Regions from separate parts of the Micromonospora sp. HM134 genome, predicted to be linked through region 1. Evidence: riboswitches for the same ligand, from Rfam matches in the RefSeq annotation. Region 1 holds a riboswitch; the other holds the start of a gene.
The links. Region 1 has a riboswitch for cobalamin ahead of FJK98_RS13740 (ribonucleoside-diphosphate reductase subunit alpha). Riboswitches for the same ligand answer to the same signal wherever they lie in the genome.
Positions count from the first base shown of each region.

Region 2: linked by a shared signal. The riboswitch ahead of bluB (5,6-dimethylbenzimidazole synthase) and the one ahead of FJK98_RS13740 (ribonucleoside-diphosphate reductase subunit alpha) in region 1 are both predicted to bind cobalamin.

Region 1 covers NZ_CP041061.1:3,156,695-3,172,201, reverse strand. Annotated here, with positions in the region: gene FJK98_RS13755 (hypothetical protein) at 1-267, opposite strand, end outside; gene FJK98_RS13750 (oxidoreductase) at 323-1,225, opposite strand; gene FJK98_RS13745 (helix-turn-helix transcriptional regulator) at 1,353-2,240, shown strand; cobalamin riboswitch at 2,269-2,482, shown strand; gene FJK98_RS13740 (ribonucleoside-diphosphate reductase subunit alpha) at 2,602-4,977, shown strand; gene FJK98_RS13735 (ribonucleotide-diphosphate reductase subunit beta) at 5,031-6,008, shown strand; gene FJK98_RS13730 (PIG-L family deacetylase) at 6,071-7,405, opposite strand; gene FJK98_RS13725 (ABC-F family ATP-binding cassette domain-containing protein) at 7,509-9,140, opposite strand; gene FJK98_RS13720 (glycoside hydrolase family 43 protein) at 9,373-10,914, opposite strand; gene aceB (malate synthase A) at 11,064-12,671, opposite strand; gene aceA (isocitrate lyase) at 12,668-13,939, opposite strand; gene FJK98_RS13705 (short-chain fatty acyl-CoA regulator family protein) at 14,179-15,507, shown strand, end outside.
Region 2 covers NZ_CP041061.1:2,956,151-2,971,657, reverse strand. Annotated here, with positions in the region: gene FJK98_RS13075 (ABC transporter ATP-binding protein) at 1-154, shown strand, start outside; gene FJK98_RS13070 (alpha/beta hydrolase) at 280-1,581, opposite strand; gene FJK98_RS13065 (response regulator transcription factor) at 1,718-2,407, shown strand; gene FJK98_RS13060 (cell wall metabolism sensor histidine kinase WalK) at 2,400-4,271, shown strand; gene FJK98_RS13055 (methyltransferase) at 4,290-5,198, opposite strand; gene FJK98_RS13050 (hypothetical protein) at 5,345-6,415, opposite strand; gene FJK98_RS13045 (TetR/AcrR family transcriptional regulator) at 6,518-7,117, shown strand; gene FJK98_RS13040 (hypothetical protein) at 7,217-7,660, opposite strand; gene FJK98_RS13035 (hypothetical protein) at 7,857-8,420, opposite strand; gene FJK98_RS13030 (hypothetical protein) at 8,493-8,834, opposite strand; gene bluB (5,6-dimethylbenzimidazole synthase) at 8,909-9,553, opposite strand; cobalamin riboswitch at 9,590-9,790, opposite strand; gene FJK98_RS13020 (SDR family oxidoreductase) at 9,891-10,781, opposite strand; gene FJK98_RS13015 (TetR/AcrR family transcriptional regulator) at 10,863-11,450, shown strand; gene FJK98_RS13010 (SDR family oxidoreductase) at 11,634-12,515, opposite strand; gene FJK98_RS13005 (TetR/AcrR family transcriptional regulator) at 12,600-13,172, shown strand; gene FJK98_RS13000 (LLM class flavin-dependent oxidoreductase) at 13,412-14,446, shown strand; gene FJK98_RS12995 (hypothetical protein) at 14,617-15,372, opposite strand; gene FJK98_RS12990 (hypothetical protein) at 15,369-15,507, opposite strand, start outside.

The sequences.
Region 1 (15,507 bases):
CTGGCCGGTACGCCGGTACAGCTCCGCCGTCTGGGCCAGCAGGTCCGCGTGGGCGGCGTCGGCGAACTCACCGACGATCGAGGCCGCCACCGCCAGGCCGTCGCCGTCGTCGAGCAGCCGGACCATCGCCGCCACCTGCTCGGCCGGGCGGACGGCCAGGTGCGCGCCGAAGCGCTGCCGTACCTCGGCCGACAGCGCCGCCTGCCGGACCGGATCGTCCTGGACCTGCCGGCCCCCGCCGCCCAGCACCCGCCCGAGCCATCCCATGTCGCCTCGTCTCCACCGCCGTCACCGACCGCAGCCATGCTAGTGCGGCCCTGCGTCAGAGATAGCGGACGCCGGTCAGTTCCTCGGCCGCCGTCCACAGCCGCCGGCCGACGGCGGGGTCGGTGGCCTCCCGGCTGGCCCGCACCTCGGTGACCGGCCCCCGGGTCTGGAAGAACCGGGCCGGGCCGAAGAACTGGCCGCCGTGGACCTGCGGGTCGGTGGCGGCGCGCAGTTGGGGCAGCGCACCCTGCTCGACCGGTTGGGTGGCCAGCAGGCCGAGCCGGGCGATCACCCGGCCGCGCCGGCCCTGGTGGGACCAGGCCCGGGGGGTCAGGTTGGTGCGGGTGACACCGGGATGGGCCAGCACGCTGAGCACCGGCGATCCGGTGGCGCGCAGCCGGCGGTCCAGTTCGATGCCGAAGACGGTGGTGGCGAGCTTGGACCGGCCGTACGCGCCGGCACCCCGGTAGCCGCGCTCCCCCATCAGGTCGGTGAAGTCCAGGTGCGCGCTGCGGTGGGTGATCGAGCTGAGGCTGACCACCCGGGCCGCCCGCGCCGCACCCAGATTGCCCAGCAGCAGACCGGTCAGCGCGAAGTGCCCCAGCAGGTTGGTGGCGAGGTGCAGCTCGTGGCCGTCGACGCTGGTCCGGCGCGGGCCGAGCAGCACCGCACCGGCGTTGTTGACCAGCAGGTCGAGCACCGGACGGTCGGCGGCCAGCGAGGCGGCGAATTCCCGTACCGAGGCGAGGGAGGCGAGGTCCAGTTCGCGTACCTCGGCGTCGCCGCCGATGTGACGGGCGGCCTGCCGGCCGGCGGCGGTGTCGCGCACGGCGAGCACGACCCGCGCGCCCCGGCGGGCCAGGGCGGTGGCGGTGACCAGGCCGAGGCCGGAGTTCGCGCCGGTCACGACGGCGGTGCGGCCGTGCTGGTCGGGGATGTGGTCGGCGGTCCAGGTCATCTGCTGCTCCCTGACGGTCGGGTGGGACCGCCGACGCTAGGGGCCGGCCGGGCGGGACCGGTCGTACCCGGTTGCCTAGGTCCCGCAGACCTACCCGCGCCGGTCCGGGCCGCGCCACACTGGCGACATGACCCACCCGTACGCCCGTGAACTCGGTGACTTCCTGCGCGCCCGGCGCGGCCGGCTGCACCCCCGCGACGTCGGCCTGGAGCCGGGCGGGCGACGCCGGGTCACCGGGCTGCGCCGCGAGGAGCTGGCGCTGCTGGCCGGGTTGAGCACCGACTACTACCAGCGGATGGAGCAGGGCCGGGAGGTACGCCCGTCCGACGACGTGCTGGACGGGCTCGCCGCCGCGCTCGGCCTCGACGACGCGGAACGCCGGCACCTGTTCACCCTGGCCCGTGCCGCCCGCCGGCCGCTGCCCGCCCGGGTCGACCACGGCCCGGAGCGGGTGCCGGAGAGCACCCGGCGGCTGCTGCGGGTGATGGACACCCCGGCGGTGGTGCTCGGCCGCCACCTGGACCTGCTCGCCTGGAACACGTGGGCGGTGGCGCTGCTCGGCGACCCGGCGGGCTACCCGCCGGACCGGCTCAACATGCTGCTGCTGATGTTCGACGAGGCGGCGACCGGTGCCCGGCGCTGCGCGGCCTGGGAGCGGCAGGCCATGGACTACATCGGCATGATGCGCGCCGCCGTCGCCACCGACCCCACCCACCCCCGGGCCACCGCCGTCGTCGGCGAGCTGAGCATCCGCAGCGCCGAGTTCCGGCGGCTGTGGTCCCGGCACGACGTGCGCGGATCGGTCAACGGCACCAAGACCTTCCAGGTCCCCGAGGTCGGTGACATCGTCCTGGACTGGGACACCTACCCGCTGCCCGGCAACCCCGGCCCGGTCATGCTGGTCTTCACCGCCGAGCCGGGCAGCGCCGACGCCGACGCGCTGCGGCTGCTGGCGTCACTGCGGGCAACCGGCCGGTCGGATGAGAGTTATCCGACACGCCGACGCGACATCTAGTGTTGCCTCTCCCCCATCCACGCCATATATGGTGTGCCACGCAGCTGGTTCGACCGGGCCCGGTGGTCCGGTCGAGGCAACAGGGAACCCGGTGGGAATCCGGGACTGCCCCGCAGCGGTAAGTGGGAACGACCGCCGTCATCGAGCACTGGACCGCGAGGTCTGGGAAGCGACGGCCAGTAGGCGACCGGACCCGGTCACGCCCGCGAGTCCGAAGACCTGCCAGTGCGCCGTGCGCTGCTGCGCGCGGCGGTCGGAGGTCGCGCGGGACGACCGACGCCAGCACCCGGGCCGGCCGCCGTGCCGCGCCCGTTGGCGTTCTCCCGCGTCCGATGGCCATCGGTGACAGCGAGGAGAGGTCATGACGAACGTAGCGGAGAGCCTACCGTCCGATGTCGACGGCGCGGGGCCACGCCGGCCGGCGATGCGGGTACGCAAGCGCGACGGCGACACCGAGCCGGTGGACGTCAACCGGATCGTCACGGCCGTCGCCCGATGGGCCGCCGACCTGGACGAGGTCGACCCGCTGCGGGTGGCCACCAGGACGATCAGCGGCCTCTACGACGGGGCGACCACCGCCGAGCTGGACAAGTTGTCGATCCAGACGGCGGCGGAGCTGATCGGCACGGAACCGCAGTACTCCCGGCTGGCAGCGCGGTTGTTGGCCGCGTACGTGGAGAAGGAGGTACGCGGGCAGGAGGTGACCTCGTTCAGCGAGTCCATCCGGTACGCCCACGGCCTCGGCCTGATCGCCGACGACACCGCCGCGTTCGTGGCCCGGCACGCCCGGCAGCTCGACGACGCCGTCGACCCGGCCGGTGACCTGCGGTTCGAGTACTTCGGGCTGCGTACGGTGGCCGACCGTTACCTGCTGCGGCACCCGCAGTCGCGGCTGGTGGTGGAGACGCCGCAGTACTGGCTGCTGCGGGTGGCCTGCGGGCTGTCCAGCACGCCCGACGAGGCGGTCGGGTTCTACCGGCTGATGTCGTCGCTGGCCTACCTGCCGAGTTCCCCGACGTTGTTCAACTCGGGCACCCGGCACACCCAGATGTCGTCGTGTTTCCTGGTCGACTCGCCGCGCGACGAACTGGACTCGATCTACGAGCGCTACCACCAGGTGGCGAAGCTGTCGAAGTTCTCCGGCGGCATCGGCATCTCCTTCACGCGGGTGCGCGGCCGGGGCGCGCTGATCCGGGGCACCAACGGCAGGTCGAACGGGATCGTGCCGTTCCTGAAGACCCTCGACGCCGGGGTGGCGGCGGTCAACCAGGGCGGCCGGCGCAAGGGGGCGGCCTGCGTCTACCTGGAACCCTGGCATCCGGACATCGAGGAGTTCCTGGAGCTGCGGGACAACACCGGCGAGGAGGCCCGGCGTACCCACAACCTCAACCTGGCCAACTGGATCCCCGACGAGTTCATGCGCCGGGTCGAGGCCGACGGCGAGTGGTCGCTGATCGACCCGTCGGACGCCCCGGAGCTGCCCGACCTGTACGGCGAGGAGTTCGACGCCGCGTACCGGGTCGCCGAGAAGAAGGCGGTCCGCACGGTGCGGGCCCGGGACCTGTACGGGCGGATGATGCGCACCCTGGCGCAGACCGGCAACGGGTGGATGACGTTCAAGGACCCGGCGAACCGGCTGTCCAACCAGACCGGCGTGCCGGGCAACACGATCCACCTGTCCAACCTGTGCACCGAGATCCTGGAGGTCAACAGCGACACCGAGACGGCGGTGTGCAACCTCGGGTCGGTCAACCTGGGCGCGCACCTCACCGACGACGGCGTCGACTGGGACAAGCTGCGCGGGACGGTCCGCACGGCGGTGGTGTTCCTGGACCGGGTGATCGACATCAACTACTACCCGGCCGAGCAGGCGGCGGTGTCGAACCCGCGCTGGCGGCCCGTCGGGCTGGGGCTGATGGGGCTTCAGGACGCGTTGTTCGCGCTGCGGCTGCCGTTCGACTCGGCCGGGGCCCGGGAGTTGTCCACCCGGGTCCAGGAGGAGATCTTCCTGACCGCCCTGGAGACGTCGACCGGTCTCGCCGAACGGTTCGGCGCGCACCCGGCGTACGCCGAGACCCGGGCCGCCCGGGGTGACCTGCACCCGGACCTGTGGGGGGTCGAACCCACCCAGGTCGACCGGTGGGTCGCGCTGCGCACCCGGATCGCGGCGCACGGCCTGCGCAACTCGCTGCTGGTGGCGATCGCCCCGACCGCCACGATCGCGTCGATCGCCGGCTGCTACGAGTGCATCGAGCCGCAGGTGTCCAACCTGTTCAAGCGGGAGACCATGTCCGGGGAGTTCCTCCAGATCAACACGTACCTGGTGCGGGAGCTGAAGGCGCGCGGGTTGTGGACGTCGGAGATCCGCGACCAGATCAAGCGGGCCGAGGGTTCGGTGCAGGGGATCGTCGACCTGCCCGCCGAGGTGCGGGAGCTGTTCCGTACCGCGTGGGAGCTGCCACAGCGGGCGCTGATCGACCTGGCCGCCGCGCGGGCGCCGTACATCGACCAGTCGCAGTCGCTGAACCTGTTCCTCAGCGCGCCTACCATCGGCAAGCTGTCCTCGATGTACCTGCACGCCTGGAAGTCCGGGCTGAAGACCACCTACTACCTGCGGTCGCGTCCGGCGACCCGGATCCAGCAGGCCACCGTCACCGTCGCCCCGGTCGTCGCGGCCGACGCCGAGGCGCTCGCCTGCTCCCTGGAGAACCCCGAGAGCTGCGAGGCGTGCCAGTGACCACCGTCGACGAACCCCGCACCGCCGGGCGGCAGCTGCTGCTCGACCCCGGCATGGACCTCACCCTGCGGCCGATGCGCTACCCGCACTTCTTCGACCGGTTCCGGGACGCCATCCGCAACACCTGGACGGTGGAGGAGGTCGACCTGCACTCCGACCTGGCCGATCTGGAGCGGCTGTCGCCGGCCGAGCGGCATCTGGTGTCCCGGTTGGTGGCGTTCTTCGCCACCGGTGACACGATCGTCGCCAACAACCTGGTGCTCAACCTCTACCAGCACGTCAACTCACCGGAGGGCCGGCTCTACCTGTCGCGGCAGCTGTTCGAGGAAGCCGTGCACGTGCAGTTCTACCTGAACCTGCTCGACACGTACGTGCCCGACGAGCAGGAACGGTTCGCCGCGTTCGCCGCCATCGAGAACATCCCGTCGATCCGGCGCAAGGCCGAGTTCTGCTTCCGCTGGATCGACTCGGTATTCGAACTGCGGGAGCTGCGTACCCGCGCGGACCGGCGGGCGTTCCTGCTCAACCTGATCTGCTTCGCCGCCTGCATCGAGGGGCTGTTCTTCTACGGGGCCTTCGCCTACGTCTACTTCCTGCGGTCCCGGGGCCTGCTCAACGGGTTGGCGTCGGGCACCAACTGGGTGTTCCGCGACGAGTCGATGCACATGGCGTTCGCCTTCGACGTGGTGGAGACCGCCCGGCGGGAGGAGCCGGACCTGTTCGACGCCGAGCTGGAACGTCAGGTGACCGAGATGCTCGCCGAGGCCGTCGAGTGCGAGGTGCAGTTCGCCGAGGACCTGCTCGACCAGGGCGTGTCCGGGCTGTCACTTAAGGACATGCGGGCCTACCTGGAGCACGTCGCCGACCGGCGGCTCGCCCAGCTCGGCATCGCGCCGCGCTACGGGGCGCAGAACCCGTTCGCGTTCATGGATCTGCAGGACGTGCAGGAGCTGTCGAACTTCTTCGAGCGGCGGGTGTCGGCGTACCAGGTGGGGGTCAGCGGCAGCGTCACCTTCGACGACGACTTCTGACCGGCGTGGCCGGGGCCCGGTCCGGTGGGGCGTGCGACCACCGGGCCGGGCCTGGCCGTCGGTCAGGGGCCGGCGTTGCCGAACACCTCGATCTCGGCGAGGCCGACGTTGACGGTGCCGCCGCCGACCCCGGTGACGGTGAGCTTGACGCTGGTCACCGTCTTCGCCGCCGGGAGAATGATCTCCGTCGGGCCGCCGCTGTTGTCCAGGGCGCCGACGGCCGTGGAGGTGCCGTCGCTGAACAGCAGGGTGCCGCCGGTGATCTGGTCGTTGGGGTTGGGCCGGTCGTAGAGGACGACCCGGCGGATGGTGCGCGGGCCCGGCCAGCTCAGGGTGAGCTGGGTGCCGACGCCGCCGTAGACGGTCGCCCACTCCCGGGTCGGGTCGTCGGGCCAGCCGGCGATCACCCCGTCGACGGCCTTGGCCGCCGTCTGCCCGCTGCCGGTGTCCTGGCTGGTCGCGGTGACGGTGGCCGTCCGGGCCAGGTTGGGGCCGAGGACCTTGTACTGCCGCTGGAGGAAGTACGGGTAGTCGTGGCCGGCGCAGGTGGGCAGGCTGGTGCAGGCCCCGTCGTCGTACTGGCCGTAGGCGAAGAAGGCCGCGGACTTGGCGGCGACGTCGGTCGACCCCAGGTTCGCCGGATAGTTCTTGATCTTGTAGTCGTGGTAGCCGGTGAACGTCGGCGAACCGACGTACGCCTGCTCGGCGGCTTGGGCCAAGTAGGCCGCGGCGTGGTGGTCGCTGTGGTCACCGTCGCCGAACCCACCGGCGTGGTCCTGGGTGTTGACGGCGGTCGGCTGGTAGGCGGCCATCAGCCCGGCCAGGGTGGTGGTCAGGCCGGAGCGGCTGTAGCTGGACGCGCCGGCGCCCAGCGACGTGATCGACGAGATGTCGTTGAGCCAGAGCTTCTGCAGGCTCTGCGAACCGGTGTTCGGATGGCCGGTGCCGCCGGGGTATCCGTCCGGGAGCCGGAGGAAGGCCAGCGACACGGTGGGCTTGGCGGTGAGGGTGAAGATCGGGATCGGGTGCCCGCTGATCCCGGCGTCCGCCTGGGTCCAGGTGTCGGCGACCCCGGCCATCTGGGCGTACGCCGCCCGCGCCCCGGTCTCCCGGCCGGTCCAGTAGGCGCTGTCCCGGCCGGCGTCGCCCGCCGTGACGAAGACCGTGCGGACGCAGCGGTTGGCCTGCACGTCGTGCAGCAGGTCCGGGCTGAGGAAGAGCAGGTCGTCGTCCTGGTGGGCGACCACGTTCATGATCGCTCCGGCCGGGCAGCCCGGCCCGGCCTGGGCGGCCGGCGGGCCGACCAGGGTAGCCGCCGCGCAGGCGGCCACCACCCCGACGGCCAGCGACCACCGGGCCGGACGACGGCGAACTGTTCGCATGACAAAGTGACGCACGGTTACCTCCCCGTAGCAGTAGCGTGCGTCCTCTTTCTACCATGGACGAACGTCAACCTCTGCCCCGTCACGACGGCCCCCGGCGTCGGACGGCCGGGCCGGGTCAGCGCGGCGGCCCCGTCTCGGTGAGCCGGCCGTCGGCCAACCGGAGCCAGCGGTCCACGGCGATCCCGGCGAGGAACCGGTCGTCGTGACTGACCACCACGAACGCCCCCCGGTACGCCAGCAGCGCGCTCTCCAACTGCGCCACGCTGACCAGGTCCAGGTTGTTGGTGGGCTCGTCGAGCAGGAGCAGCTGCGGTGCCGGCTCGGCGAACAGGACGCAGGCCAGGGTGGCGCGCAGCAGTTCGCCACCGGACAGCGCGCCGACCGGCAGGTGGACGCGGGCACCCCGGAACAGGAACCGGGCCAGCAGGTTCATCCGCTCCGCCTCGGCCCGCGCCGGCGCGAACCCGGCGAGGTTCTCCGCGACCGTACGGTCCGGGTCGAGCAGGTCGAGGCGCTGCGACAGGTACGCCACCCGACCCTGGGCCCGGGTGGCGGTGCCGGAGTCCGGTTCCTGCCGCCCACCGATCAGCCGCAGCAGCGTCGACTTGCCCGCACCGTTCGGCCCGGTCAGGGCGATTCGTTCCGGTCCCCGGATGTCCAGGCCGACCCCCGCACCGGCGAAGACCGGCCGGCCGTCGTATCCGGCCCGCATCCCCTCGCCGTGGAAGACGGTCCGGCCGGTGGGCACCGTCGTGTCCGGCAGGTCGAGGACGAGGTGGTCGTCGCGGCGGGCGGCCCCGCTCGCCTGGTCCAGCCGGGCCTGGGCGTCGCCGACCCGGGCGGTGTGCACGTCCTGGGCCCTGGCCGCCGACACCTGCGCCTCCCGCTTGAGGTTGCCGGCGACGATCCGGGGCAGCCCCGCGTCGGACAGGTTCCGGGCGGCGGTCGAGGCCCGGCGGGCCGCCCGCTCGCGGGCCTGCTGGAGTTCCCGCTTCTGCCGTTTCACGTCCTGTTCGGCCTGACGCACCTGCCGCTCGGCGACCTCCCGCTCGACCCGTACCACCTGCTCGTGGTGGGTGAAGTTGCCGCCGTACCAGCGGAGCCCGCCGTGGTCGAGGGCGGCGATGCGGTCCATCTCGTCCAGCAGTTCCCGGTCGTGGCTGACCACGAGCAGCGCACCCGGCCAGGACCGCAGCACGGCGAGCAGGCGCGCCCGCGCCGGTCGGTCGAGGTTGTTGGTGGGCTCGTCGAGCAGCAGCACGTCGGGCCGTTTGAGCAGTTCGGCGGCGAGGCCGAGGGAAACCACCTCACCGCCGCTGAGGGTGCCGAGCCGGCGGTCCAGCGTCACCCCGGTCAGGCCGAGCCGGTCGAGGGCGAGACGGGTGCGGTCCTCGACGTCCCAGTCGTCGCCGACGGTGGCGAAGTGCTCCTCGGCGGCGTCACCGGCCTCGATGGCGTGCAGCGCGGCGACGACGCGGTCGACCCCGAGCACCTCGGCCACGGTCTGCCGCATCGCGAACGGCAGGTGCTGCGGCAGGTAGCCCAGCACCCCTTCCACGGTGATGCTGCCCCCGGTGGGGCGCAGTTCGCCGGCGATGAGCCGCAGCAGGGTGGACTTGCCGGCCCCGTTCGCCGCGACCAGGCCGGTGCGGCCACCGGGAAGGGAGAACGACAGGTCCTCGACGACCGGGGTGTCATCCGGCCAGGAGAAGGACAGGTTGGAGCAGACGACGAAACTGTCAGACATGACGGACCTCGGAGACAGGTGATCCGGGCGCGTAGGCGCTGCCCGGGGTGAACAGGGCAGGACGACATGGGCGACGCGGCGGGGGATCGTCCCCGTCGGTCACCGCAGCCGGGTGTTCACCCGGAGATGTCGTCGTCACCTGCCACGGTCTGCTCCCTGTCCTGGTCGACCCGACCAGAATAACCCGGTCGGCCCGGCGCGGGCGGGCCGACGCACGCCCGGCGCAGGCGGGCTAGCGCGGCGCGTAGTCGAACCAGTCGAACGCGACGACGCCATCCGCCGCGTACATGCCGATGACCCGGCCGGTGAAGCCGCCGGCGACCTCGGTCGACAGGTACCGGCCGTCGAGTTCGGCCAACACGTCGAAGGTCCCGTCCGGGCGCTCGACGCCGAGCCGGAGCTGGTCGGGTTCCTTGGCGGGGTGCCAGTCGCCGGGGGCCGGGGCGAGCACCTCGACGCGCAGGTGGACCGGGCCGGGCCCGACCGGCCGGGTGGCGAGCGTCGACAGCACCGATCCGATCCGGGCCACGACCCGCACCGCGCCGCCGCCCGCCTCGATGTCGTAGTGATGCCGTTCGTCCAGGCGGACCACCAGACCGCCGCGCCCGTCGCCCGGATCGACCACGGTCCCGACCCGGCATGACGGGTGCTGCTGGCGGCGGCCGACGAACGTGACGTCCGGCGCGTCCGGCGACGTGCCCCGGGCCCGCAGCGTCAGCCAGCCGGGCCGTTCGGCCAACGACCAGACCTCCGCCGGCCGGGACCGCACCGACACCCAGCGGGGGTGCAGCCGGTCGGCGTCGAAGTCGTCGCGTACGGGCGGCGGGGCGACGGGGTGCGCGGCCCACGGCGGGGCGGCCATCGTCGGCGTGACCGCGCCGACCACCGGCCAGCCGTCGACCCAGGTCACCGGGGCCAGGAACGTCTCCCGCCCGAGCACGTGCCAGCCGGGGGTGCCGCCGCCGGGGCGGACCCCGAGCAGCACCAGCCACCACGATCCGTCGGGCCCCTCGACCAGGTCGGCGTGGCCGGTGTTCTGGATCGGCCGGTGGGTGCCCCGGTGGGTGAGGATCGGGTTGGCCGGGCCCGGCTCGTACGGGCCGTCGGGTCTGGTCGCGCGGGCGATCGAGACGGCGTGCCCGCGTTCGGTGCCGCCCTCGGCGATCAGCAGGTACCAGTGGTCACCGATCCGGTACAGGTGCGGCGCCTCCGGGGCCTGCGCCCCCGCCGCGCCGGACCACAGCCGCCGGACCGGGCCGAGGGTGCGTCCGGTCTCCGGGTCGAGGCGCACCTGCCCGATCCCGGCGTACGTGCACCAGCAGGTGCCGTCGTCGTCCCAGGCGAGGTCGGGGTCGATGCCGTCCACCCCGGGTGCCCGGACCGGGTCCGACCAGGGGCCGGCCGGGTCGGCGGCGGTGCAGATCAGGGTGCCGCCGCCGTCCGCGCAGTTGGTCACGATCAGCCAGAACCGGCCGTCGTGGTGGCGCAGGGTCGGCGCGTACACCCCGGCCGACGACGGCATGTCGACCGGCAGGGTGAGCTGACCGGGCCGGTCCAGCGCGTTGCCGATCTGCTCCCAGTGCACGAGGTCCCGGCTGTGGAACAGCGGCACCCCGGGGAAGTACTCGAAGCTGGAGCAGGCCAGGTAGTAGTCGTCGCCGACCCGGCAGACGCTCGGGTCGGGATGGAAGCCGGCCAGCACCGGGTTGGCGAAGGTGCCGTCGCCCCAGCCGGCCGCACCCCCGGTCACCGCGTCGGCCCCGACCGGATTCATCCACCAACCCCCTGGGATCGTGATCAGGATGGATACCCGCTCACGATCCCACGGGGCGGCACCGCCTGCTGCCCCACCCGACGCCGGCCGCCGGGCCGGCACCGGCCGGGAGGGGCCGTCGGGCCGCCTCCCGGCCGCGCGGTGACGGGTCAGCCCACCGGCACGGGACGCCGGACCGGGCCGAGGTGCCGGGCGTACGCGCCGGTGGTGAAGAACGCGGGCAGGTCCTCGCCGAGGGCGGTGTCCTCGACGATCCGCGCCGCCCGGCCGGCCCGTTCCCGGTCCTCGCCGTCGCGCCCGGCGACCAGGGCGGCCAACTCCTCCGCGAGGACCGACCGGACCAGGTCCTCGGTCACGCAGCCGCCGTCGGCCAGCGGGGTGCCGTGGTGCAGCCACTGCCAGACCTGGCAGCGGGCGATCTCGGCGGTCGCCGCGTCCTCCATCAGGTTCCCCAGCGCCACCGCGCCGGTGCCGCCGAGCCACGCGTCGACGTAGCGCACCGCGACGGCGATGTTGGCCCGCACCCCGGCGGCGGTGACCCGGCCGGGGGTCTTGTCGACGGCGAGCAGGTCGGCGGCGGTGACGGCGACGTCGTCCCGCAGCCGGTCGAGCTGGTGCGGGCGGTCACCCAGCACCGCGTCGAACTCCCGACGGCAGGTGTCGACCAGGCCCGGGTGGGCCACCCAGGAGCCGTCGAACCCGTCGCCGGCCTCCCGCCGCTTGTCGGCCCGGACCCGGTCGAGGGCCACCTCGTTGACCTGCGGGTCCCGGCTCGGGATGAACGCGGCCATCCCGCCGATCGCGTGCGCCCCGCGCCGGTGGCAGGTCGCCACCAGCAGCTCGGTGTACGCCCGCATGAACGGCACCGTCATGGTGACCTCGGACCGGTCGGGCAGGACGAAGTCGGCCCACTGCCCGAAGTTCTTGATCACGCTGAAGATGTAGTCCCACCGGCCGGCGTTCAGCCCCGCCGAGTGTTCCCGCAGCTCGTAGAGGATCTCCTCCATCTCGAAGGCGGCGGTGATCGTCTCGATCAGCGTGGTCGCCCGGATGGTGCCCCGGGGCAGGCCGAGGCGTTGCTGGGCGAAGACGAAGATGTCGTTCCACAGCCGTGCCTCCCGGTGCCCTTCCAGCTTCGGCAGGTAGAAGTACGGCCCGGCGCCCGCGTCGAGCTGCCGCTGCGCGCAGTGGAACAGGTAGAGCCCGAAGTCGACCAGGCTGGCCGAGATGGGCCGGCCGTCCACCACGATGCCCTTCTCCACCAGGTGCCAGCCGCGTGGCCGGACGACGATCGTGGCGAGCTGCGCGCCGAGGGCGTACCGCTTGCCGCGCGGGTCGGTGAAGTCGATCCGCCGGTCCAGGGCGTCGATCAGGTTGAGCTGGCCGGAGATGACGTTGTGCCAGGTCGGTGCGGTGGCGTCCTCGAAGTCGGCGAGCCACACCCGGGCCCCGGAGTTGAGCGCGTTGACAGTCATCTTGCGGTCGGTCGGGCCGGTGATCTCGACCCGCCGGTCCTGGAGCCCCGGTGCCGGCGGGGCGACCCGCCAGTCCGGGTCGGCGCGGATCGCGGCGGTCTCCGGCAGGAAGTCGGGGAACTGGCCGGTGGCGTAGCGGTCCCGGCGGGCCCGGCGGGTGTCCAGCAGGGCCACCCGGCGGGCGGCGAACTCACTGTCCAGCGCGACCAGGAACTCCAGCGCCGCAGGGGTGAGGACCTCGTCGAACCGGTCGGCCAGCGGGCCGATGATCTCGTACCTCATGCGAACTGCTCCTCTTCGGTGGAGCCGCGCAGGGCGGTGGTCTCGGCGGCCGGGTTGAGCACGGTGCTGATCAGGTCGAAGTAGCCGGTGCCGACCTCACGCTGGTGCTTGACGGCGGTGTAGCCGGATGCCTCGGCGGCGAACTCCCGCTCCTGCAACGCCACGTAGGCGGACATGCCGTCGGCGGCGTAACCCCGGGCCAGGTCGAACATCGAGTAGTTGAGGGCGTGGAAGCCGGCCAGGGTGATGAACTGGAACCGGTAGCCGAGGTGGCCGAGTTCCCGCTGGAACTTCGCGATGGTCGAGTCGTCGAGGTGCTTGCGCCAGTTGAACGACGGCGAGCAGTTGTAGGCGAGGAGCTGGTCCGGGTACTCGGCCTTGACCGCCTCGGCGAAGCGGCGGGCCACCGCCAGGTCGGGGGTGGAGGTCTCCATCCACAGCAGGTCGGCGTGCGGGGCGTAGGCCAGGCCCCGGGCGATGCACGGCTCGATGCCGTTGCGCACCCGGTAGAACCCCTCGGCGGTGCGCTCGCCGGTGACGAACGGCCGGTCCCGCTCGTCGACGTCGGTGGTGAGCAGCGTGGCGGCCTGCGCGTCGGTGCGGGCGATCACCACCGACGGCACCCCGGCCACGTCCGCGGCGAGCCGCGCCGCCTCCAGGGTACGGACGTGCTGGCCGGTCGGGACGAGCACCTTGCCGCCCAGGTGGCCGCACTTCTTCTCGGCGGCGAGCTGGTCCTCCCAGTGCACGCCCGCCGCGCCGGCCCCGATCATGGCGGTCATCAGCTCGTAGGCGTTGAGCGGGCCGCCGAAGCCGGCCTCGGCGTCGGCGACGATCGGCGCGAGCCAGTCGATGCCGTCGTCGTCGCCCTCGGCGGTGGTGATCTGCCCGGCGCGCAGCAGCGCGTTGTTGATCCGGCGCACCACGGCGGGCACCGAGTTGGCCGGGTAGAGGCTCTGGTCGGGGTAGGTGTGCCCGGCGAGGTTGGCGTCGGCGGCCACCTGCCAGCCGGAGAGGTAGATGGCCTTGAGCCCGGCCCGGACCATCTGCACGGCCTGGTTGCCGGTGAGCGCGCCCAGGGCGTGGACGTAGTCCTCGGTGTGCAGCAGCCGCCACAGCCGCTCCGCCCCACGGCGGGCCAGGGTGTGCTCCTCCTGGACGGCCCCGCGCAGGCGGACCACGTCCTCGGCGCGGTAGCTGCGGCGCACCCCCTGCCAGCGGGGGTCGGTCTCCCACTCGGTACGCAACCGCTCCACGGCGTTCTGCATGATCTCGTCTCCTCGGATGTCGTGACGCCGGCACCGGCCGTCGTGCCGTCCGGCGGTGCGAACGCGTCGCCCGACCGGCGTGTCACCCACGGTCACACGGGGTCCGGGGCGTGGTCGAGGGACGGAAGAAGCCAAGTTCTGAGAAGTTCACACCCGGTTCTGCGAAGTTGCGAACAGGTATATTCGCACTCTGCCAAGGGGTGCTGGGCTGCCGAAAGAGCAGCGGGGAGGTGAGCGTGGTGAGCAAGACCTTCGCGGGTGCCCGGCTGCGCCGGATGCGCGAGGACCGCGCGTTGAGCCAGTCCCGGCTGGCCCGGCTGCTCAACATCTCGCCCAGCTACCTCAACCAGATCGAGCACGACACCCGGCCGCTGACCGTGCCGGTGCTGATGCGCATCACCGAGGTGTTCGGCGTCGACCCGACGGTCTTCGCCCCCCGGGACACGCCCCGGCTGGTCGCCGGGCTGCGCGAGGCGCTGCCCGGCCGGCCGGGCGTCGCCGACCTCACCGAACTCGCCACCCGGCTGCCCGAGGTCGCGGAGGCCGTCCTCGACCTGCACCGCCGCTACCGGCAGGCCGACGAGCAGCTCGCCGAACTGCTGGGCGACCGGGAGACGGTCGGGCGCAGCCCGCACGACCGGGTGACCGAGTTCTTCTACCGGCGGCAGAACTACGTGCCGGATCTGGACGAGGCGGCCGAACGGCTCGCCGCGACGATCGGGATGCGCCGAGGCGAGGTCCGGTCCACCCTCCAGGACCGGCTCGCCCAGCGGCACGGCGTGCAGGTACGCCGCGACGACGCCACCCTGCTCGGCGACGAACTGCACCGCTACCGGCCGCAGACCCGCACCCTGCACCTGTCGACGTCGCTGCGGGCCGGGCAGGAGGCGATGCGGATGGCGGCGCAGATCGCCCTGCTGGAGTACGCCGACGTGATCGACGAGATCGTGGAGGAGGAACGGTTCGACGACCCGCAGACCCAGATCCTCACCCGGGTCGGCCTGGCCAACTACTTCGCCGCCGCGCTGATCCTGCCGTACGGGCCGTTCCTCGCGGCGGCCGAACAGCACCGGTACGACATCGACCTGCTCACCCAGCACTTCACGATGGGCTGGGAGACCGTCTGCCACCGGCTCAGCACGCTGCAACGGCCCCGGGCGCGCGGGGTGCCGTTCTCGTTCGTCCGGGTCGACCGGGCCGGCAACCTGTCCAAACGCCAGTCCGCCACCGGCTTCCCGTTCTCGCTCACCGGCGGCACCTGTCCGCTGTGGAACGTCTACGAGGCGTTCAGCGCGCCCGGCCGGGTGGTGGTGCAGGTGGCCGCGATGCCCGACGGGCAGCGCTACCTGTGGATCGCCCGCACCATCACCCGGCACCACGGCGGCTACAACCAGCCCGGCAAGGTCTACGCGATCGGGCTCGGCTGCGAGATCCGGCACGCCGACCGGCTGGTCTACTCCCGGGGCATCGACCTGTACGACGCCGACGCCGTCACCTCGATCGGCCCGGGGTGCAAGACCTGCGAGCGGATGACCTGCCCGCAGCGGGCCGCCGCGCCGATCAGCGGC
Region 2 (15,507 bases), 200 kb from region 1:
TCACCCGTCGGCGGTGCTCACCCCGGACCTCGTCGCCGACGTGTTCGGGTTGCGCTGCCGGATCGTGCCCGATCCGGTGACGGGCACGCCTGCGGTGTTCCCCGAGTCGTCCCGCCCCCACCCGAGCAGCCCCGTGGTGGCGCCCGGTGGATGAGCGGACCACCCCCGCCGAGGGCGGGCCGCCGATGCGGCAGCCCGCCCGGTCGGCGGCGGAAGCCCCGGCCCTGGACATCGCTACCTACCAGTCATGACCGACGGGGGCTTCACCGCCGTGCGGCGCTAGCGCGGGCCCCGCCGGGGTCGGGGAACGATCTTCTCGGCGTCGACCACGGTGAACGAGGCGTACGGGTGGACGCCGCCGCTGACGACCGCCTCGGCCTGCCGGTCGCCCAGGAGCACCCAACGGAAGAACGCGGTGACGTATCCGGCGCTGACCTGGCGCTGTTCGGTCTCGGTCAGTTTGCGGGTCACGTGCGACCACTCGATCGGCGGTTCGGGGGTGCCGCTGTCCGGGTCCCAGTCCGGGAACGTCGGGGTGCCACACCAGCCCGGTGCCGGACCGAAGCCCTGGTCGTCGATGGCGCCGACCTGCCCGCTCCCGGGGGACCACTGGGTGTTGAGGAAGTTGTGGTTCGCGCCACGGACATGCCAGGTGTAGATCGGCTCACGCGTGTGACCGGTCGCCAACTTCGCATAGTCGAGACCCTGCTCGCTGTCGCAGCCGCCGACCCAGACCGCGAGTGGTGCCGAGGTCACCCGGTAGAGCTTGGCATCCGGGGAGCCCGGGTTGGTGGCGGTGCCTGAGCCGGCGGCGGCGAGGGCGAGGACGCCGGCCACGCGTACGCCTGCCGGAAGGTCGACGCGGTGGACGTCCGCGGCGTGCCAGGCCACCGCACGGCCGCCGCGTGAGTGGCCGAGTGTCCCCGTACGCGAGAAGTCGATCTTGCCTTTGACGTCCGGGGTCGGGCCGTTGAAGTGGCCGGCCAGGGCGCCACGGCCCGTGCGGGCCAGTTCGGTCCAGAGCGCGAGATGCTTGTTGATGAGCTTCGCGCGGGCGTTGTCGGCCTCGGTGCCGATCTGACCGGCGTTGATCCCGTTGGCGCTGATCGAGACGACGACCATTCCTTGGGCGGCGAGCTGCCGGGCGAGGTAGTCGTAGCCTCGGTAGCTGGGCAGTGCTGCGACACCGGGCGCGCAGGGCCACTGCCAGAGCCGGTGGATGGCGTCCAACCAGCGCGGGTCGTCGTAGTAGTCGGCTGGCGACTCCTTCTCGATACGAGCCGCCTCGGCGTCGGCAGCCCGGTCGGCGCAGGTGGACCAGTAGCCGTGCGAGAGCACCACCAGCGGAAACGGCCCGTTGCCGGCGGCCGGGTAGTGCACGTTGCCGGTCAGCTCGATCGGTGCCAGGGTCGACGAGTCCGGGCCGTCGGTGTGGAAACCGGCGACGGTGAACGCGCGGTCGCCGAGGGTGTAGTCGAGCGACCTGACCGGATAGGTGCGGTCCTTCGCCTGGGCGGGTGACGTGGGCACGAGGCCGGCGGCGACCAGGGCCACTGCGGCCAGGCCCTTCAGCAATGACAACCTTTTCTCCTTCACGGGGACCGGGGGCTGGTACGTGCCACATCCTGGCGAACCCTTGTCAGGAACCTGTGGTGATCCGGTAGTGGTCCCGTTCTCTACCTGTTTCGATGTTCTGACGCCTCCTAGACTCGCCGCCGTGAACGCGAACGTGCTCGTCGCCGAGGACGACCCCAAACAGGCCGAACTGCTCCGGCGGTATCTGGAGCATGAGGGCCACCGGGTGTCGGTGGTCCACGACGGCCGGGCCGCGCTGGACGAGATCCGCCACCGCCCGCCGGACCTGCTGGTGCTGGACGTCATGATGCCGCGCGTCGACGGCCTCGACGTGTGCCGCATCCTGCGTCGGGACTCCGAGGTGCCGGTGCTGATGGTCACCGCCCGCAGCACCGAGGACGACCTTCTGCTGGGCCTGGACCTGGGCGCCGACGACTACCTGACGAAGCCGTACAGCCCGCGGGAACTGGCGGCGCGGGTGCGCACCCTGCTCCGCCGGACCCGGTCCGCGGCTGCGCGGCCCGTCGCGCCGCCCCTGCGGGTGGGCGACCTTCTCCTTGATCCGGTACGCCACGAGGTCACCGTCGCGGGCACCCCGGTGGTGTGCACCCCGGGCGAGTTCGCCCTGTTGAGCACGTTCGCTGCGGAGCCGGGTAGAGCGTTCAGCCGCGACCAACTGCTCCGCCGGCTGCACGGGCTCGACTCGTACGTCACCGCCCGCACGGTCGACGTGCACGTGATGAACCTGCGCCGGAAGATCGAGACGAATCCGCGACGCCCGGCACGGCTACTCACCGTGTACGGAATCGGATACAAACTCGCCGATGGCTGAGTGCTGCGGACGCGGCAGCCTCCTGGTCCGGCTGCTCGCCCTCAGCGTGGTCATCTCCGTACTCTCGATCTCGGCGACCGCCTGGCTCGCCGTACGCGACACGACCCGGGCCCTGCAACAGGAGCGCGGCCGGGCGCTCGCCGACGACGCGCGGATCTACGACGCCCTGCTCGGGCACGCCGCGACGCACCACGACTGGACGGGCGTGTCGCCACTGGTGCGGTCCCTCGCGGCGGACACCGAGCGACGGATCGTCCTGACCGACCGCAACCGCACCCCGCTCGCCGCGTCCGGTGCGGGAGCCCTGCCGCAACGGGCCTCCGCCACCGTCGACCCGCTCGACGTCGACACCGATCTGGCGGGCACGGCGGGAGCCGGCGGCATCGACGCGCGGGCCACCGGCCCGTACCAGCTACCGGACGCCGAACGGACCGCGCTACGCCGATTGGCGGTGAGGGCACTGGACTGTCTGCACGGTCCGGTCGACCTGGCCCCGCTGACCGCGGCGGAAGGGTTGTTTCCGGTCCGTACCGATGCGGAGATCGTCGTCGCCCCCAGCGGCCGGCCCCGCATCGCGTCCCGAGGCGCCACCGTCACCGGCGACGCCCGGTGCGCCGGGGAGTTCGACGCGTTGGCTGAGCCGACCGCCACCGAGCGACGAGCGCTGGACCAGCTCGACGACCTGGTCAACACCTGCCTGGGCCGCCAGCGGATACCGGCGGTGCGGACCGACCTCGACGGACAGTGGACCCCGGCCGGGTCCGGCCCGATCACCACCGAACGACGCGACGACGTCGACGGTTGTGTCGCCGCGGCCCGACGCACCCAGATCGCCGACCACGTCGCGCCACCCGTGTTGCTGTTCGTCACCGACCCGGGTACCCCGGTGCCGGTCGGCGCCTTCGACCTCACCCCGGCCAACCGGTTGCGGATCTTCGGGGTGGCCGGGGTGGTGCTGCTCGTCGCGGTCGGCGTCACGGTGCTGGTGGGGGTACGCCTGGTCCGACCACTACACGCGTTGACCGCCGCGGCCGGGCGGATGCGCAACGGCGACACGACGGCACGGGTGCGGGTCGCCGGACGCGATGAGATCGCCCGGCTCGGCAACGCGTTCAACGAGATGGCCGAACAGCGGTGCCGGGTCGAGCAGCTGCGCCGCGACATGGTCGGCGACATCGCCCACGAGATGCGTACACCGGTGACGAACATCCGCGGCTGGTTGGAGGCAGCCGAGGACGGGGTGGTCGAACTCGATGCGGACCTGGTCAGCTCGCTGCTGGACGAGGCGCTGCTACTCCAGCACGTCATCGACGACCTTCAGGATCTCGCCGCAGCCGACGCGGGCGAGCTGACACTGCACCGGCGACAGGTCGAGGTGCCCAAACTGCTGCGCGAGGTCGCGGACGCCTTCGCTCCCGCCGCCGAGTCCGCCGGGGTCGCGCTGGTCGTCGATGCCGCACCCGGCACGGTCGACGCCGATCCGATCCGGCTCCGGCAGGCCATCGGCAACCTGGTCACCAACGCGATCCGGCACACCCCCGCCGACGGCCAGGTCACGCTCTCCGCCCGGCACCAGGCAGCGTACGCCGAGATCGTCGTGGCCGACACCGGGCCGGGGATTCCGGAGGAACAGCGTGACCTCGTCTTCGAACGGTTCTGGCGGGCCGAGAAGTCCCGCAACCGGCGAACGGGCGGCAGCGGTCTCGGGCTCGCCATCGTCCGCAAAATCGCCGAGTCACACGGCGGCACCGCAGGGGTCGCCGGCGCCGCCGGGACGGGAGCGGTGTTCATCCTTCGCCTTCCGGCCGCATCCGGGCAGGCCGACCCGCCGCACGGAGCTGTCCCGCTCCCCGACCGACCCTGACCCCGCACCGCCGTGGGACTACCCCGGTCGGCGTCCCCATGCCGAGATGAGTGGCGCGAGGGTGAGGTCAAGGTCGCCGGCCGCGACGGCGGCCAGGTGCGCGTCGATCTCGGCGTCGGTGGCCAACCCCGCGGCGAGCAACTCGGCGCGGACCATCCGCACCGTAGCCGCCTCCAACCGGTCGCAGGCCACCCCGCCGACCGGGAAGCAGCCGGACGCGCCGACACCGACCAGGCCGGCCGCCCGCAACGCCCCCGGCAGCGTACGGCCGAAGCGCAGGTCCGCGCCCCGGCGGGTCAACAACTCCCGGACCGCCCGGCGTACCCGGTTGGCGCGCCGCTGTGCCGGGCCGACCTCGTCGAGGCAGGCCAGCGGCTGCAACTCGGTGTCGGCGTCCTCGACGAGAAGCCAGCCGCCGGGCCGCAACGCGGCCACCATCGTCGCCAACGCCCGGGCACGGTCGGGCACGTGGACGAGCACGAGCCGGGCGTGCACCAGGTCGAAGGTCCCCGGCTGCGGCGGCGGATCCGCGCCGATGTCGTGCCGGACCACCTCGTACCCACCTCGCGGGCCCAACCAGGCGGGATCGATGTCCGTGGCCAGCACGTGACCGGAGGGGCCGACGGCCGCCGCCAGCGCCTGCGGGATGTCGGGGCCACCGGCGCCGACCTCCCAGCAGCGCCAGCCCGCCCGTATTCCGAGCCGGTCGACGTGCCCCATGGTGACACCGTCGAACAGCTCAGCCAACCAGGTGAACCGCTCGCCAGCCTCCACCCGCGCGTTGTCGAGCAGATAGCGGCGATCCGGAGCAGACCCGCCGGGACGCGGTGCCGGGAGGCCGGACTCCCCGCCCGCCGGGTCCACCCGCCCGCCCACGGTCGGCTGCGGCTCGGACCCGGGGCCGGCGGGGGGCTTCGGTGAACTCACACCCCCATCCTCACGACCGACCGCCTCCGGTGCCAGTACGACGCCGGATGAAACCGGACACGGGACGAGCGGTCTCGTCGGGCCGTGCACGACGAGTCGGCGGCTCGCGGCCGGCGGCTGGCCGGTCACGGGGACCCGTCAGTGGTTCACCGCACCTGGTACGTGCCGCCGCACGCCTCGGCGAGGGTCGACCCGAACAGCGCCGCCGGAGTGTACGCGCCCGGCTTCCCCTGACCGTCCAGCAGCCGCCGGACCACCTCGGCGGGCACTGTCGCCGTCCAGGACTGGGCCTCGCCGACCCGCAGCCAGCCCTCGCGGATGCTGCCGTCCGGCCATTCCACGACGGCGTGGCCCCAGGAGTGCTCGCGGGGCTTCGGGCGGGCCCTGGTCGGTACCGTGGCGAGCCGTCGCCGCAGGAGGGCGCGCACCGGGCCGATCGCGAGCAGGGCGGTCGCCACGGGCAGCACCGCGCGCATCACCGGGGAGGACGGGGCCTCGCTCGATGCGGCGAGCACGTCCGCTGCGCCGCTGGCCCGCTGGGCGGCCATCAGCTCGCCGAGCGGCATGCCGGCGGTGGTCACCGTGGACCCGTCGGGAAGGACCAGTTTCATCGGGTCGCTGCCGAGACGGGCCGGGGCGAGTCGTCCGTCGCGGTACCGGCGGCCCTGGAACCGCCCACCGCCCTCGACTCCGGGGATGCCCTCCACGATCGTGGCGGCCAGGGCGTCGCCGACCACGCCGTCCTCGGTGGCCAACGAGGGCACCATGTCGACCCGGACCCGCCGGGGTGTCGGCCGCCCCTGGCAGAGCTTCACCACGACGCTCTCGGTGGCGGTCACGCCGAACCCGGCTCCCGTGACGGCCGTGCGCCCCGCTGTCGTCAACTCGCCGTGCCGGCCGAGGACCGCCGACACCGAGGCCAGATCGTTGGCGAGGTCGAGGTAGTGGCCGGTCGGGAGGCACGCGTCCAGCAGGGGCAGGGCCGTCTCGATGAACGGTCCGACGGTGTTGACCACCACGGCCGGCCGTTCCCGGCGGATCGCGGCCACGGTCTCGCGGACCGAACCGGCCACCATCGTCGGCAGCCCGCCGGTGGCGGCCTTGAGCCGTTCGGCGTCCCGGCCGACCAGCACCGGCTCGATGTTCCGTCGGCGCAGTTCGGCCGCGATAGCGCGCCCGCTGCGGCCGGTGCCGCCGAGGATCCACACGTCGGTCATGGCACAGCTCCGCCCTGGTGCGGCATCCGCCCCAGTGACGACACGCCGTGTCATCACCATACCGGCGACGACACGCGATGTCATCACGGCTACACTCGGATCATGGCCAGGTGGCGACCGGATGCCCGCGAGCGGCTGCGGCAGGCGGCGCTCGAACTCTTCGCCGAGCAGGGCTTCGCCGCGACCACGGTGCCGGCGATCACCGCGCGGGCCGGCCTGACGACGCGCACGTTCTTCCGGCACTTCGCCGACAAGCGCGAGGTGCTCTTCGCGGACGAGGCCGAGATCGGTGCCTACGCCAGGCAGATCATGGCCACGGCGCCCGCCGACGAACCGCTGGCGTTCATCGTCGCGGGCCTGCGCACGCTCGCCGAGACGTATTTCGAAGGTCGCAAGGACGACCTGCGGCAACGGCGCGCCATCGTGGCGTCCGACCCGGGGCTGCGCGAACGCGACCAGCACAAGCGCGCGATGCTGGCCCAGGTGATGCGGGACGGCTTCCGCGCCGGCGGCCTCGACCCGCTGCGGGCCGACCTGCTCGCCGAGACGGCGGGAACCCTGATGTACGTGTCCGTCGCCGCATGGCTCGACACCGACGACGGTCGCCGGCTCGCCGACATCATCGACACCGCACTAGCGACCTTGCGGACCGAGCTGGAAGGGCTGCCCACCTCGAACGGTCAGGTCGCCCCGGAAGGGTGAGTCCGGCACGAGCGGGTCCGACCCTGTCCGGATGCCGCCCGTCGGGTCCGGGCGTCGCCGCGACCGTACGTCAGGCCGCAGCGACGCCCACGTCCACGGCTATCCCTTGACGGTGACCTGGCGCTCCGCACAGGCAGCGATCAACCTGGGGACTGCGGCGGCGAGGTTGACCTGCCGCAACTTCACCGTCTCCGGCGCATCGCGCGGATCCTGCGCCCGTTGCGCCCGCTGCACCGTGCCCACCGCGAAGACCCCCGCGGACCGCAGATCCTCGTGCGCGGAACGCTGGAACAACTCCCCCACCCGCCGCACCTCGTCATCAGGGGCGACCTCGCCCTGCGCGGCCCGCACCACGAACCCGGCCGACCGACAGGCCGTCACCCCCGGATCCTCATCCTCCCGGTCAGCGAGCTGCCGGTACGCCACCGCACCACCGCCACCCAGGGCGAGCACCACGAGGGCCACCACCGACGGGATGACCCACCGACGTCGTCGCCGCGGCACCTCGACGGCGGGCCCGGCCCCGGAGTGGCCGTCAGTCACCCGAACGTCCTTTCTCGACTGTCCCAGCACAGGGGCGGAAAACTACCACCTCGACTCGCCCACTCCCCGACCGAGCCGAGTCGGCGCGGTAGCCGGCGGTGACCGACGTCCGGTCGGATTGCGGCCGTCGACCGCCCACGGGACCGTCTGCGGATTAACCACCTGCGCAGTCGTCGGTGCCGGTGGTCGAGGGGGTTCAGGCGGTCCACGGGGTGGTAGGGGCTGGCGTGATGCCGTAGTCGGCGAGCCAGCCGAGCAGGTCCTCGCGGTGGGCATGGACGAGTGAGCCACCGGTGAACCGGGGGTCGTCGGTGACCTCGGCGAGGACCTGCGGGGGTGGGAGGAACGAGCGTGCCGCCGCGTCGGAGGTGAACTCGGCCTCCGCCAGGATCAGACCATGCAGGGGCGGATCGAAGATGTCGATGCCCAGCGGCGGGACGCTCAGACGGGTCTTGGACAGCGTCGCGGCGGGCAGGCGGGCGAGCAGTTCGTACTCGGCCGGGGACAGGTAGACGTTCGTGATGAGTCCCTGGATGTGGCCCGGCCGCGCGGCGGGCACCTTCTGGGTGAGCTTGCACTCGCGGGATCCGTCGGCGGGGCTTTCGGCACGCCTGAGGCGCAGCCGGGTGCCTGTCAGGTACCGGTCGGTGATGCGACGGCTGGCGGTGACCGATGCCGGCAGCGGCGGTCCGGCCAGCAGGAACCGCCGCTCCCGCTCGATGCGCGCGTACTTCCCCTCGCGGACCGGCTCGGCTGTCATCGGACCTCATTCCGCCACCACAGCCTGTCCGGCGCACGCGCGGGTGGCGCGTACGCCGGACTCCGTAGGGCTCTACTGCCAGGGGCCGCTGCGGCAGATGAACTGGGTGGTGTCGCTGTACTGGGTGGTGCTGCCGTCGAAGTAGCTGTAGCTGGCCCGCACGGGACGGCCGAGGTTGCTGGCCGGGCAGCTGGCGAAGAGGGTCGACCCGGCGGTGAAGGTGCCGACGCTGCCGGAGTACCAGGTGATGGTCCAGGTCGTCGTTTCGGTGCTGCTGCCGTCGCAGTAGAACTGCGAGCCGCCGGACTCGCAGAAGGGCGCCGGGGCGGCGGCGAGGGCCGGGGTGGCACCGGCGGCGACGAGGCTCAGTGCGGCCAGGGCGGACGCGGCCAGGACCTTGACGGTGGTACGCATAGAACTCCTCCCAACGTAACCAGGCAATGACTCATTGCAACCGCAAACCTAGCAACTGCATAGACGTATCTGGATTAGCTGTTCGGTTGGTCGGTCGCCCGCTGCGGCCAGCGGTCGTGGTGCACCGCCTCGGCGAGGGGCCTGTGCCGCCGCCACCCGTGCCGTTCCAGGTCGGGCACGGCCGCCAGGTGGGTGACCGGCCCGACGCAGAGCCAGGCCACCGGCCGGATGCCGGCCGGCACGCCCAGCAGTTCGGCGAGGAACGACTCCCGGTAGAAGGACACCCACCCGACGCCCAGCCCCTCGGCGGTGGCGGCGAGCCAGAGGTTCTGGATGGCCAGGCAGACGGAGTAGAGGCCCGCGTCGGCGATGGCGTGCCGCCCGAGCACCGCCGGGCCCCCGCGCCGCGGGTCGTACGTGACGACGACCGACAGCGTCGACTCCAGCACCCCGTCGATCTTGATGCGCGCGAACCGGTCGGCCGCGGCACCGTCCAGGGTGGCGGCGAACGTCGCCCGCTCGGCCTGCACGTGCCGGTGGAACCGGCGGCGGACGGCAGGGTCCCGGACCAGGACGAAATCCCACGGCTGCGAGTAGCCGACGCTGGGCGCGGCGTGCGCGGCGTCGAGAATCCGGTGCAGGGTGCCGGCCGGCACCGGCTCCCCGGTGAACTCGGCCCGGACGTCCCGGCGGCGGTGGATGGCGTCGTAGAGTTCCACAGGCAGGCTCCCGCTGCGCTCGGCCCACCCCGGACGGGTGGGCGGTCGACGCGAGGCCGGTCTTCGGACTCCCGGATCAACGCCGACCCGTCCGCCTTCCCAGCCGTACGGCCAGTGGCTGCGCTCCTCGCGCCTGGACGGTCGCTCCCCGGTCACCGCGGCGGGCCCGTGCCGGATTCACACCGGCTTCCCGATTCTCCCCGCACCACGCGGGGCACCTCGCACGTTCGTGCCGCCGCCGATGCTACCGGTGGATCACGTACCTCGTGCCCGAGGTGGTCGCCGGATACGGCCCGGCAGCCGGGTGACGGTGGGCCGCTGACGCCGGCCTCGGCGTTCACCGGCTGGCGGTCGTCCGGCGACGGTTCCCGGTCGGGTAGTGCCTGCGCAGGTCGGAGGTCGTCATCCGGTCGAGCGTCCGGTCGGGGAGGATACGGGAGGCCCGGATGAGGAAGGCAGCCGTCGCGCCGATGGTGTAGCGGGTGCGGGGCCTGCGGTCGGTCACCGCCGCGGCGATCCGTTTCGCGGCGACGGTGGAGGTCACCCCGGCCCTGGTGAACGCCGCCACGTGGGAGGGTATCGCCTGCATCAGGGCGCCGTAGCGTTCGTTCTGCTCGGGGGTCATCGTGTCGTCGAGGCGACCGAGGGCGGCGAGGCCGACGCGGGACATCTCGGTCTGGACGCCGCCCGGCTCGACCACCACCACCTGCACGCCGTGGGGGGCCAGTTCGTTGCGCAACGCGTCGCTCATCGCCTCCATCGCGAACTTGCTGGCGGCGTACGGCCCGTAGCCGGCCATGGAGATCCTGCCGTTGAGGGAGCTGATGTTGACGACGCGTCCCCTGCCGCGCAGCAGGGCGGGAAGCAGGGCCTGGGTGACGGCGACGTGGCCGAAGAGGTTCACCTCGAAGATGCGCCGCCATTCGTGCAGCGGCATCACCTCGACCGGGCCGGCGCCGGGGACGCCGGCGTTGTTGACCAGCGCCCGCAGCGGCAGCGGGTCCCGCCCGACCCGGGCGGCGAGCGCGGCGACGTGGTCGGGGTCGGTGATGTCGAGGATCACCGGCTCGATGCGGTCGGCCCGCAGGGCCGTGGCGTCGCTGTCGCGTCGTACGCCGGCGAGGACGTGGAAGCCGCGGCGGGCCAGTTCCCGCGCGGTGGCCGCACCCATGCCGGTCGAGGCGCCGGTCACGACCACGAGTTCCCGAGTTTCAGTTGACGTTGTCATCTCTCTAGTCTGCGCCATTGAGATGACAACGTCAACCGAAGGAAGTGACCTGGTCGTCACCAGCGGACTAGCATCGTCCGCGTGACCAGCCGCGCCGAATCAGCCGCCGCCACCCGCCGCGCGCTGCTCGAATCGGCCGCTGAGCTGCTCGATTCCGGTGGCCTCGACGCGGTGACGCTGCGCGCGGTGGGAGCACGCGCGGGAGTGACCCGCGGAGCGCCCTACCGGCACTTCCCCGACAAGGAGAGCCTGCTGATCGCCGTCGGGACCCGGGCGTGGGACACGCTCGGCGACCGCATGCAGGCCCTCCGCGCCGACCCGGGCCTGTCCGCCGCCGAGAAGATCCGCGGCGGTCTCCTCGCGCTCATCGACGTCGGCCGCGTTCAGCCACACCTCTACCAGCTCATGTTCAGCAACCCGCCCGGCGATCCCACCGCACTCGCCCGGGCCGCCCAGCGGAGCCAGACCGAGTTCCTGGCCGTCGTCGCCGAACTGGTGGGCGAGCAGGACGCCCGCCGGTACGCGGCCCTGCTCATCAGCAGCGCGAACGGGATCGCCGGTCTGGAGGCCAGTGGCCAGCTGGCCGACCCGAAGTGGGGAGGCGTCTGCGCCGAAGACCTCACCGACACCCTCGTCGACATGGTCGCCGCCACGAGCCGGCACACCTGACCGGCGGGCGGCGGACTCGACGGCCCGGGACGCCGGCTGCACGATCGCGTCGGCGTGGCCGGGAAGCGTCGGCAGGGCGGGCCAGACGAGCAGGTGAGTGGTCAGTGCCGGGCCAGCCGGCACCAGCAGCGCCGGCCCGGCCAGGGGCAGCCGGCGTCGGCGCCGCGGGTGGAGGGCAACCGGTCAGGGCTGGAGGTTCTCCAGGTCGGCGAGCAGCTTCGGGTGGGTCGGCGTCCAGCCGAGGGTCGCCCGGGTGTGTGCGCTCGACGACGGCTGGTCGGCGGCGAAGATCTCGCCGAGTGGGCCGAACGTCTCCTCGGGCACCTGCCGTACCGGCAGGCCGAGTCGCCGCCCGATGACCTCGGCGATGTCCCGCACCGCGTCGCCCTCGTCGTCCACCGCGTGCCAGGCGGTGCCTGCCGGTGCGTTCTCCAGGGCGAGCCGGAACAGCACGGCAGCGTCGACCGCGTGCACGGCCGGCCAGCGCTGGGTGCCGTCGCCCGGGTAGCCGGAGACGCCGGACTGCCGGGCAATCTGGGTGAGCAGCCCGGCGAAGCCGCCCTCGCCGTGGTTGTGCACCGTGCGGGGCAGCCGGACCGACGAGCTGCGGACACCCCGAGCAGCCAACGCCAAGATCGAATTTACGGTACGCCCGCGGCCCCCGACCGGGCCCTCGAGCGGCAGCGGGTCGCCCTCGGTCGAGAGCCGGCCGGCCACCCAGGGCGTGCCGGAAACCGTCACGAGCGGACGGTCACTGCCGATCAGCTCCTCGCCCAGAGCGATGAGCGCCGCGGTTTCCTCGGCGACCGCCGCGGCCACCGACTCGGGGCTGCTGAAGTCATTGCCGAAGGCGAGGTGGATCACGCCGTCGGAGCGGGCCGCGCCGGCTCGCACGACGTCGAGGTCGGCCAGGCCGCCCCGGATCGTCTCGGCGCCGGCCGCCTCAGCGGCCTTGGTTGAGGTGTCGGAGCGGGTGAGCGCGAGCACCCGGTGCCCGTGTTCGAGCAGCTCGGCGACGACCGCCGAGCCGATCAGCCCGGTGCCGCCGGCTATGAAGACCTGCATGGACGCTCCCGAAAGTGATGGGACTCTTGTCCCATCACCGTAGCACGTGATGGGACAAGAGTCCCATCACTTATGATGGACGACATGGCACGTTGGGAACCGGGAGCACGCGAGCGGCTGATCGTCGCCGCCGTCGACCTGTTCGCCGAGCAGGGCTACGACGCCACCACGGTCGCGCAGATCGCCGAGCGGGCCGGCGTCACCAAGAGCACGTTCTTCCGGCACTTCCCCGACAAGCGCGAGCTGCTGGCGGCCGGGCAGGAGACGCTCAGCCGGCTGCTCGCCGAGGGCATCACCGAGGCGCCGGCCGGGGCCACCCCGCTCGAGGCGGTCGCGGCCGGCCTGCAGCGGGCGTCCGACGCGATGGGCCCGCTCAACCGCGAGATCGGACCCCGACTCAAGGCAGCCGTCGCGGCGAGCACCGAGCTACAGGAGCGCGACGCCCTCAAGAGCGTGAGCATGGCCGCCGCGATGACCGCCGCCCTGACCGCCCGCGGTGTCCCCGACGCGGCCGCCGCGCTGGCCGGGGAGCTGGGCTTGCTCGCGTTCAAGCGGGGCTACGCCGAGTGGGCCGACACCGACGCCGACCACGGGCTGGCCCGCTACACGCTGGCCGCCCTGAGCGAGCTGCGAGCGGCGACCGCGACACTCGGCTGAGCCGGCGCGCGGATCTCGGGCCGGTCGCCGGCTCTGCGCGTCAGGCCCTGCGGCGAGAACGCGGACTGGATCCGGCCACCCAGCCCGGGTGGATGACCCGCTCCGGATGCCCGGCTTCGCCGGCACGCCGTAACCCGACGACCCGCCCAACCTGCGGTTGCGCCGCCGCCGGGCGCAACCCTTTCCTACCGACCAGGTAGGGTTCCAGGTCCCTGGGTGGGCATCCTTGGAGGCGGACGGTGAGTGGAACACCTGCGTCGAAGCAGTCGGCAGCACTGCGAAAGCTCGGCTTCCTGACCATCGGCCTGTTCGACGAGGCCGACCCCCGCACCGGCCACGAGGCGACACTCCGGCTCATCGAGTTGGGCGAGCAACTCGGCTTCGACAGCACCTGGGTACGCCACCGCCACCTCCAGTACGGCATATCCTCACCGATCGCCGTCCTGGCGGCGGCCTCACAGCGGACCCGGCACATCGAGCTCGGCACCGCGGTCATCCCGCTCGGCTGGGAGAACCCGCTGCGGCTGGCCGAGGACCTGGCCACGGTCGACATCCTCTCCGGCGAGCGCCTGAACCCCGGGGTGAGCGTCGGCCCACCGATGCACTACGACCGGGTCCGCCGGTCGCTCTACCCGGACACCGCCGACGCGGAGGACTTCAGCTACACGCGGGTACGACGGCTGCTCGACCTCGTTCGCGGCGAGCCGGCCAGCGACGTCGAGGGCTTCGAGGGTTTCGAACAGTTCTCCCGCCGGGTGCAACCGCACTCCCCCGGCCTGGCCGCCCGGATGTGGTACGGCGCGGGCAGCCTCCACTCCGCCCGCTGGGCCGGCGAGCAGGGCATGAACCTGCTCACCAGCAGCGTGGTCAAGGCCGAGGAGTCCACCGACTTCACCGCGATCCAGCTCTCGCACATCCGGACGTTCCGCGCCCACCACCCGGACGGCGAACGGGCTCGTGTCTCGCAGGGACTCGTCGTCATCCCCACCGACACCGCCACCCCGACCCAACGTGCCCGCTACGAGGAGTACGCCCGGCAACGCACGCCCCGAACGGCGTCACCCCAGGGTCCGGCCCGGATGATGTTCGCCCCCGATCTCGTCGGCCCGTCGGAGCTGATCGCCGAACGACTGCTCGACGATGTCGCGTTCCGCGAGGTCGACGAGGTTGCGTTCGCCCTGCCCTTCACCTTCACGCCGGCCGACTACGCGCAGATCCTCACCGACATGGCGACCCGGCTCGGCCCCGCGCTCGGGTGGCACCCCAGCCGCTGACGGGCGGGCCGGCCAGATTGAGCAGGGAGCCCACTGTCCGGCCTGCGTTGCAGGTCTCATTCTCCCCGCGCGGCTCACGGAACAGGGTGGACCGCCTCCGGTGAGCCGTGATCTGTGGTCGTGAGCGACACCGACTCGATCCATGTTCGGCCGGCCACGGCCCGGATCGGTCACGGCTCGATGGTGTACTCACAGACCGCCGCCGGGAAACCGCCCGCGCCGAAGCGCAGTTCGACGACGTGCCCGTGGTCGGTCTCGGTGACCGCTGGGATGATCGACTGACCGGCCCGGGCCGGTCGCAGGTACCAGCACCGGCTGGTGTCGGTCCGGCCGGGCGGCACCCCCGCGTCGGCCAGCGCGTTCTCGCCGCGCTCCAGGTAGCACGCGAAGAAGACGTGGTCGTTGAGATCCGTCTCGCGGTCGCTGAACGTGAAGCCGGCCGTCTCGGTTCCGCCGCTGCGTGGTCGTCGCGGCAGCTCCGGCAGGAGGGGCGGTTCGCCGCCGAAGCCCGGGGGTGGCTCGGTGCGCGGTGTGGGTCGTGCCCCGACCCCGGTGTCCAACCAGGTCCACCGGCTGGTCCACACCGCCACCACGGTGCCGTCGACGGCGCGGAGGGTCAGCTCGTCGTGCCCGCCGTACCAGCCACGCCGATCGGTGCCGAGGGTGACGGCCAGTTCGGCGTCGAGCGGCGTTCCGGGAAGCACCCGCACCGGCGGGGTGTACGCCTGCACGTACCGCACCACGGCGCGGACCTGGTGCCGTTCGAAGTAGGACCAGCGGTCGAGGCCGGCCATCTCCTGCCACCAGCCGGCTGAGACCTCGTCGAGGAGTTGCACCAGGTGGGTCGGTTTCAGGGTGCCGCGCTGGGTGATGGCCGGATAACGCGCCTCGGTGCCCGCCCGGTACAGCCTGGGCCCGACGGTCACGGCAGCTGTCCCTGGGCCTGCGCTCGCGCCGGCCGCCGCGGTTTGATGGTGGTGCTCACCGTGGGCGGACGGGTCCGACCCCCGCAGTGGTGTACCGCCATCGGACCCTCCGCCCGGCAGGCGCAGGGCAACACC